Regions from separate parts of the Pseudomonas sp. GW822-FHT04H02 genome, predicted to be linked through region 2. Evidence: riboswitches for the same ligand, from Rfam matches in the RefSeq annotation. Region 2 holds a riboswitch; the other holds the start of a gene.

Region 1 (3,403 bases), on a different contig from region 2:
GGCCGCCCGGCCTTGGCCCGCTCGCTGAAAATGCTGATCACCCCGGAGTACGGCGATGAAGGGTCCTGGCGCGGGCCGAAGATATTGAAAAAGCGCAGGATCACCGGTTCCAGCCCATGCTGGCGGCGGTAGAAGTCCAGGTAGTACTCGCTGGCGAGCTTGTCCGCCGCGTAGGGCGTGAGGGGAGATTTGGGGGTGTCTTCGGCAATCGGCGTGCCCTCGCCGTTATTGCCATAGACCGCCGCACTGGAGGCGAACACCACGCGGCGGATACCGGCCGCGGTCATCGCCTCGCACAGGCGCAGGGTGGCGATGAAATTGCTCTGGTGGGTGGCCACCGGGTCTTCGACCGAAGCCTGGACCGACGCCACAGCAGCCAGATGCACCACGGCATCGCAGCCCTGAACGGCATCCGCCAGGAGTGCCGCATCGGCGGCATCCCCCACCAGCAGTTCCAGGCCAGCATCGCCCATGGGCAGATTGCCGACCTTGCCCGTGGAAAGGTCGTCCAGAACCCGCACCGCATAACCCTTGGCCAGCAGTGCATCCACGAGGTGAGAACCGATAAAACCAGCGCCCCCAGTAACCAGTATCCGTTCGGCAGACATAGATCATTCCAAAGAGAAATATCGCGGCTACGCCGTCTGAAGCTAGCACAGCCAACGGATCAGCCCTGGCTACTTGCCATCCTGGCCGTCATTTTTTAGTGGCTGCTCTGCGCCATAGGCTGTTTCGCCTATTTTCGGAGCAGAGTTCAGCGCTTTGGCGTCAAAAAAAACTCAAGATAATCAATCGCTCAGCGCCGACATACTGGGTCAGAAAAGCAAAATCGTCAATAATGCGTCGATATTTGTTGATTATTTAAGCGCCAGGAAAAATAGGTCAATATATTGACTTGCCTGGCATAAAGCGCTGAAACCGCCGCCGTAGCTGGCCACATGCCATTGACGCAAGGGCTCGGCAGTGCTCATATGCGCGCCAGTTTCAGGTGTCCCATGCCGCCGTGCATGGGGTTAAACGGGAAGCCGGTGCGTCATTTCGATGATCAGTCCGGCGCTGCCCCCGCAACGGTAAGCGAGCGAAGCATTCGACAGACCACTGTGCCAAGGCATGGGAAGGTGAATGCCTCATGACCCTCGCAAGCCCGGAGACCGGCCTGCAACTTCGTTTGACAACCCCGCGGTGGGCGGGCGCAGTCCGGTTTTCGTGGGCGCGGCTGCCCGCGATTCCCTATGCGTTGTTCCCTCCGGGATTCATTCATTCCTTACAAGTAGTAGGAATCGCATGTCCCGCACCTCCTTGCTGCAACACCTGGCGAGCCCCTCGCTGTGTTTCACCCTCCTGCCTTGCATGGCCTACCCGGCCCTGGCACTGGCTGACCAGAAAACCTCCCTGGTCTTGCCCGAGACCCAAGTGAGCGGAGTCTCCAGCGCCCCGCAAACCTCTCTGGACACGCCCCTGCCCGCCGGCTCGCGGCTGAACCTCACGGCCCTGGAGACTCCGGCCAGCACCAGCAGCCTGGGCAACGACGCCATCAGCAACCGCAACAACCTCACGGTGCAGGATGCCGTCACCCGCTCCCCCGGCATCACCAGCATCGCCACCCCGGGCAACGGCAATACCGCACTGTCGGCCCGCGGCTTTACCGGGCACTCCTCGGTGATGACCCTGTTCGACGGCGCGCGCCTGTACACCGGCGCCGGCAGCCAGACCTTCCCGGTGGACCCGTGGATGGTCGAGCGCATCGACGTGATCCGCGGCCCGGCCTCGGTGCTGTACGGGGAAGGCGCCACCGGCGCGGTGATCAACGTGATTGCCAAGAAGCCCTTCGACGGTGAGATCCACAACCGCCTGCGCCTGGGCTATGGCTCCCATGATCGCCAGCAACTGGGCCTGGACAGCGGCGGCTCGCTGACCGACACCCTGAGCTACCGCCTGACCCTGAACCAGCAGCAGAGCAATGGCTGGGTCGACCAGGGCCAGTCACGCAGCCTGGCACTCAGCGCGGCGCTACGCTGGCAAGCCACCGACGACCTCGGTTTCACCCTGGCCCATGAACGCGGTGAAAGCGAACCCGCCAGCTATTTCGGCACGCCGCTGATTGCCGGCCAATACCGCGACAGCCTGCGGGCCAAGAACTACAACCTGCGCAACGCCGTGCAGCGCTACAACGACGAATGGACCCGGCTCAACACCGACTGGACCCTGAGCGACAACCTCAGCGCCAGCAACCAGCTCTACTACATCAAGAGCCGCCGCCACTGGCGCAACGCCGAAGCCTACAACTGGGTCAGCTCCCGGGAGCAGTTGCTGCGCGGCGACTACCTGGAGATCAAGCACGATCAGGAGCAGATCGGCGATCGCCAGAGCTTCACCTTCAACCACTCGCTGTTCGGCCTGGACAGCAGGACCGTGGTCGGCCTGGAGTACAACAGGATTCGCTTCGGCGTGGCCAACAACTCGCCCTACAAGGATATCGGTAGCGACTATATCGACCCGTGGAACCCGGCACCGGGCTACTTCCAGAGCCGCTCGCCCTTCTCGCCCCAGACCGACAGCAGCACCCGCACTTTCGCCCTGTTTGCGGAAAACCGCCTGCAACTGTCGGAGCGCTGGTCGCTGGTGACCGGCATCCGCCGCGACCAGAACCATATCGATCGCAGTGATCTGCGCGCCGGCACCCGCACCGATCGCAGCCTCACCGGCGGCAACTGGCGCGCCGGCCTGGTGTTCGCGGTCACCGATCAACTGTCGCTGTACGGCCAGTACTCCACCAGTGAAGACGGGGTCAGCAACCTGATCAGCCTCAACCCGAGCCAGTTGCAGATGGACCTGACCGAAGCCAAGCAGACCGAGTTCGGGCTCAAGCAGCAGTTCTGGAACGGCCGTGGCGAATGGACCCTGGCGGCCTACCACATCGTCAAGAAAAAGCTCTTGACCACCGATCCGGTGACCCGCCTGGCGCAGCAGGTCGGCCAGCAATCCGCCGACGGCCTGGAAACCTCGCTGGAGCTGGCCCTGGATCACGGCTGGCAAGTCTCGGCCAACGCCTCGGTGGTGCGTGCCGAGTACGACGACTTCGATGAGGTGGTCTCTGGCAAAGCGGTGTCCCGGGCCGGCAATCGCCCCACCAACGTGCCGCGACGCACCGCCAACCTGTGGCTGAACAAGGCCCTGGCTCCGAGCCTGGAAGCCGGCATGGGCCTGCGCTACGTCGATGCGCGTTATGCCAACACCGCCAATAGCGTCGATGTACCCGGCTACACGGTGCTGGATGCCAACCTCGGCTGGCAGGCCCTGCCCGACGTGCGCCTGGGCCTGCAGGTGAACAACCTGCTGGACCGGCGTTATGCCGCGGCGCAACAGAACAGCGGCCAGCAATGGCTGATGGGTGAACCGCGCT
Region 2 (3,403 bases):
GCTTGTCGGTATCGGCCACATACAGGTCATTGCCCACCAGGGTCATGCCAAAGGGCGAATTGAGGTTCTCCAGAAACACTGTGCGGGTCTCCGCCACGCCATCGTGATCCTGGTCCCTTAGCAGGGTGATGCGGTTGGCGCTGGGCACGGCCGCCCCGGCACGGCCCATGACCTTGCCGGCGATCCAGCCGCGAATGCCCTGGCTGTCATCCGGTTTGGGCGGGGCGTTGGTTTCCGCCACCAGTACATCGCCATTGGGCAGGACGTAGAGCCAGCGTGGATGGTCGAGGTTCTCGGCGAAAGCCTTGACCTGGGTGCCGGCCGCGGCCTGGGGTTTTGCGCCTTGCGGCCAGCCGATGGCGGGGGCGATGTTGACCGTGGGGATCAGCGTCGGGTTGGGTTCCGGCAGCTTGGGGTTGGGGCCGGTGCCGTCGGACACCTGCAGGCTGGAAGTTTCGCCGCAGGCGGCGAGGCTGGCGGCGATGGCGATCAGTAGGCTGTGCTGAAGCTTGAGCATGCGAATTTCCCTATGAGTGCACGGACGTCGTAGTCATAGAGAAGCATAGCCAGTCGATGGTTCCGCCCGATCAGCGGGCCTCCTTGAAGAGCACGGCGACGCCCTGGTGGTAGTGGCCGGTCTCGTTGTGCAGCTTGCGATAGGCGTAGGGGAAGTACCAGGCCACGGCGCAGCAGTGCTCCTTCTGCAGTTCGTCGAGCATGTCCTGGAGCTCTTCCGGGGTAGCGCTGTGCTGGGATTTTTGTGGGGCAACGAACAGGCAACCCAGTCTCAGGTCGCTGGCGTAGCTGATCTTTCTTGCATCCTGGGCAACGTCCAGCAGTGCCTGGGTCAGGTTCAGGCTGTTGACCCTTGGCCAGCGCTGGGTGGCGTGGATGTAGGCGCGCTCTTCCTTGGTGGCCAGGTACAGGTCGGTGCGGGCGTTGCGCGCACCTTCTTCCTGCTGTTTCCTGCTGGGGCTGTGTTCCAGGCTGACCATCTCGGCCATCCAGGCCGCCGCGCTGAGCAGCCCGAGATTGGCCTGCTCGTCGAACCAGTAGGGCGTTTCGTTATCGCCGCGAACCGCGTTGTAGCGATCGATGCAATCGAACCAGCGTTCCAGCATCGGGCGCAGGAATTCCAGCTTCGGATTGCTGATGATCATGCCTTGCATCGAACTCACCCCTTATTGTTGTGTGGTTGGCGCCTGGGGCGCTGAAAAGTGGCTATTTGATATCATTGCTCTGAGTGTGGCACAAGATTGGCGTCAGTTTATTGATGCAGTGCAGTTTTGTGCCGGGGGCGACGGCCGGCTTTAATTGACGCTCCACCCCCAACCCTCTAACCTTCGCGACTTGTTTCAGGTGCTCTGTGGCCGGTGGCCGACAGAGTGAAACAGGGAAGCCGGTCAGGGTCTGTTCCAGTGATGGAGCCGACGACGATTCCGGCGCTGCCCCCGCAACGGTAGATGAGTCAAGACTGCGCCTGACGCCACTGTGTCAATGACACGGGAAGGCGCGCAGTCCGGCAGCCATGCCGCTCATGAGCCCGGAGACCGGCCTGATCCATCCAACGGCATCACGGTGGGCGATGCCAGGCTAGCGCCGTCTGTTCCTTTTCCCTGCCCCCCGTTCCCCAGCCCCAACGGAGAGCTGCCCCATGAGTGAATCCCCCGATCGTGACGAGCGCCATCTGGCGCGCATGTTGCGCAAAAAAGCCGTGATCGATGAACGCATTGCCAACTCGCCCAACGAATGCGGCCTGCTGCTGGTATTGACCGGCAACGGCAAGGGCAAGAGCAGCTCGGCCTTCGGCATGCTGGCGCGGTCCATGGGCCACGGCATGCAGTGTGGCGTGGTGCAGTTCATCAAGGGGCGTAACAGCACCGGCGAAGAACTGTTCTTCCGGCGTTTCCCCGAGCAGGTGCGCTTTCACGTGATGGGCGAAGGCTTTACCTGGGAAACCCAGGATCGCCAGCGCGATATTGCTGCTGCTGAAGCCGCCTGGGCGGTTTCCAGGGAGTTGCTGAGCAACCCGGATATTGGCCTGGTGGTGCTCGACGAGCTGAACATTGCCCTCAAGCACGGCTACCTGGACCTGGATCAGGTGCTCAGTGACCTGCAGGCCCGTCCGCCCATGCAGCATGTGGTAGTGACCGGTCGCGGCGCCAAGCCGGAGATGATCGAGCTGGCCGATACCGTGACCGAGATGGGCATGGTCAAGCACGCCTTCCAGGCCGGGATCAAGGCGCAGAAAGGTGTCGAGCTGTGAGCGTGAATTCATGACTGATGTTCGTCATTGCCCGGCAGTGTTGATCGCCGCACCGGCTTCCGGCCAGGGCAAGACCACGGTGACCGCGGCCCTTGCCCGCTTGCACCGCAACCGGGGGCGCAAGGTTCGGGTCTTCAAGTGCGGCCCGGATTTCCTCGACCCGATGATTCTTGAGCGCGCCAGTGGTGCCGCGGTGTACCAGTTGGACATGTGGATGGTGGGCGAGCAGGAAAGCCGCCGTCTGCTCTGGGAGGCGGCGGGAGAGGCCGACCTGATTCTGATCGAGGGGGTCATGGGCCTGTTCGATGGCACCCCTTCCAGCGCCGATCTGGCGCGGCATTTCGGCGTGCCGGTGCTGGGGGTGATCGATGGCACCGCCATGGCCCAGACTTTCGGCGCCCTGGCTCTGGGCCTGGCGCGCTACCAGCCGGACCTGCCGTTTGCCGGGGTGTTGGCCAACCGGGTTGGTACCCTGCGCCATGCGCAGTTGCTGGAAGGCAGCCTGACGGAAGGCTTGCGCTGGTATGGCGCCTTGTCCCGGGAAACCGATATCGAGCTGCCCAGCCGCCATCTGGGGCTGGTGCAGGCCAGCGAGCTGAATGATCTGGACCTGCGCCTGGATGCCGCCGCCGAGGCCCTGGCCAGCAGTTGCCAGGTGGAACTGCCGCCAGCGGTGAGTTTTGCTGCACCCACGCCGGTGGCTTGCGCGCCACTGCTCAAGGGCGTGCGGATTGCCGTGGCGCGGGACGAGGCGTTTGCCTTCACCTATGGCGCCAGCCTCGATCTGTTGCGAGCCATGGGGGCGCAGTTGAGCTTCTTCTCGCCGATCCACGATACCCAGCTGCCCGACGCGGACAGCCTGTACCTGCCCGGCGGCTATCCCGAATTGCACCATCAGGCCCTGGCCCGCAACAGCAGCATGCTGCAGGCCATTCGTGCCCATCACGCGGCCGGCAAGCCGCTGCTCGCCGAGTGCGGCGGCATGCTCTACCTGCTGGACTCCCTGACCGATGTCGAAGGCCAGCGTGCCGAGCTCCTGGGCCTGCTGCCCGGAGATGCGGTAATGCAGAAGCGCCTGGCGGCACTGGCCTTGCAGGCGGTGGATTTGCCCGAAGGCAGTCTGCGCGGCCACACCTA

What was found. Region 2 has a riboswitch for cobalamin ahead of cobO (cob(I)yrinic acid a,c-diamide adenosyltransferase). Riboswitches for the same ligand answer to the same signal wherever they lie in the genome.
Region 1: another riboswitch for cobalamin. It lies ahead of AC1RMG_RS05130 (TonB-dependent siderophore receptor); the one in region 2 lies ahead of cobO (cob(I)yrinic acid a,c-diamide adenosyltransferase).

The regions. Positions count from the first base shown of each region.
Region 1 is NZ_JBXAMM010000001.1:1,114,670-1,118,072, reverse strand. Features, by position in the region: gene AC1RMG_RS05135 (NAD-dependent epimerase/dehydratase family protein) at 1-608, opposite strand, end outside; cobalamin riboswitch at 970-1,174, shown strand; gene AC1RMG_RS05130 (TonB-dependent siderophore receptor) at 1,285-3,403, shown strand, end outside.
Region 2 is NZ_JBXAMM010000003.1:327,669-331,071, reverse strand. Features, by position in the region: gene AC1RMG_RS13765 (PQQ-dependent sugar dehydrogenase) at 1-517, opposite strand, end outside; gene AC1RMG_RS13760 (hypothetical protein) at 588-1,169, opposite strand; cobalamin riboswitch at 1,341-1,573, shown strand; gene cobO (cob(I)yrinic acid a,c-diamide adenosyltransferase) at 1,655-2,266, shown strand; gene AC1RMG_RS13750 (cobyrinic acid a,c-diamide synthase CobB) at 2,277-3,403, shown strand, end outside.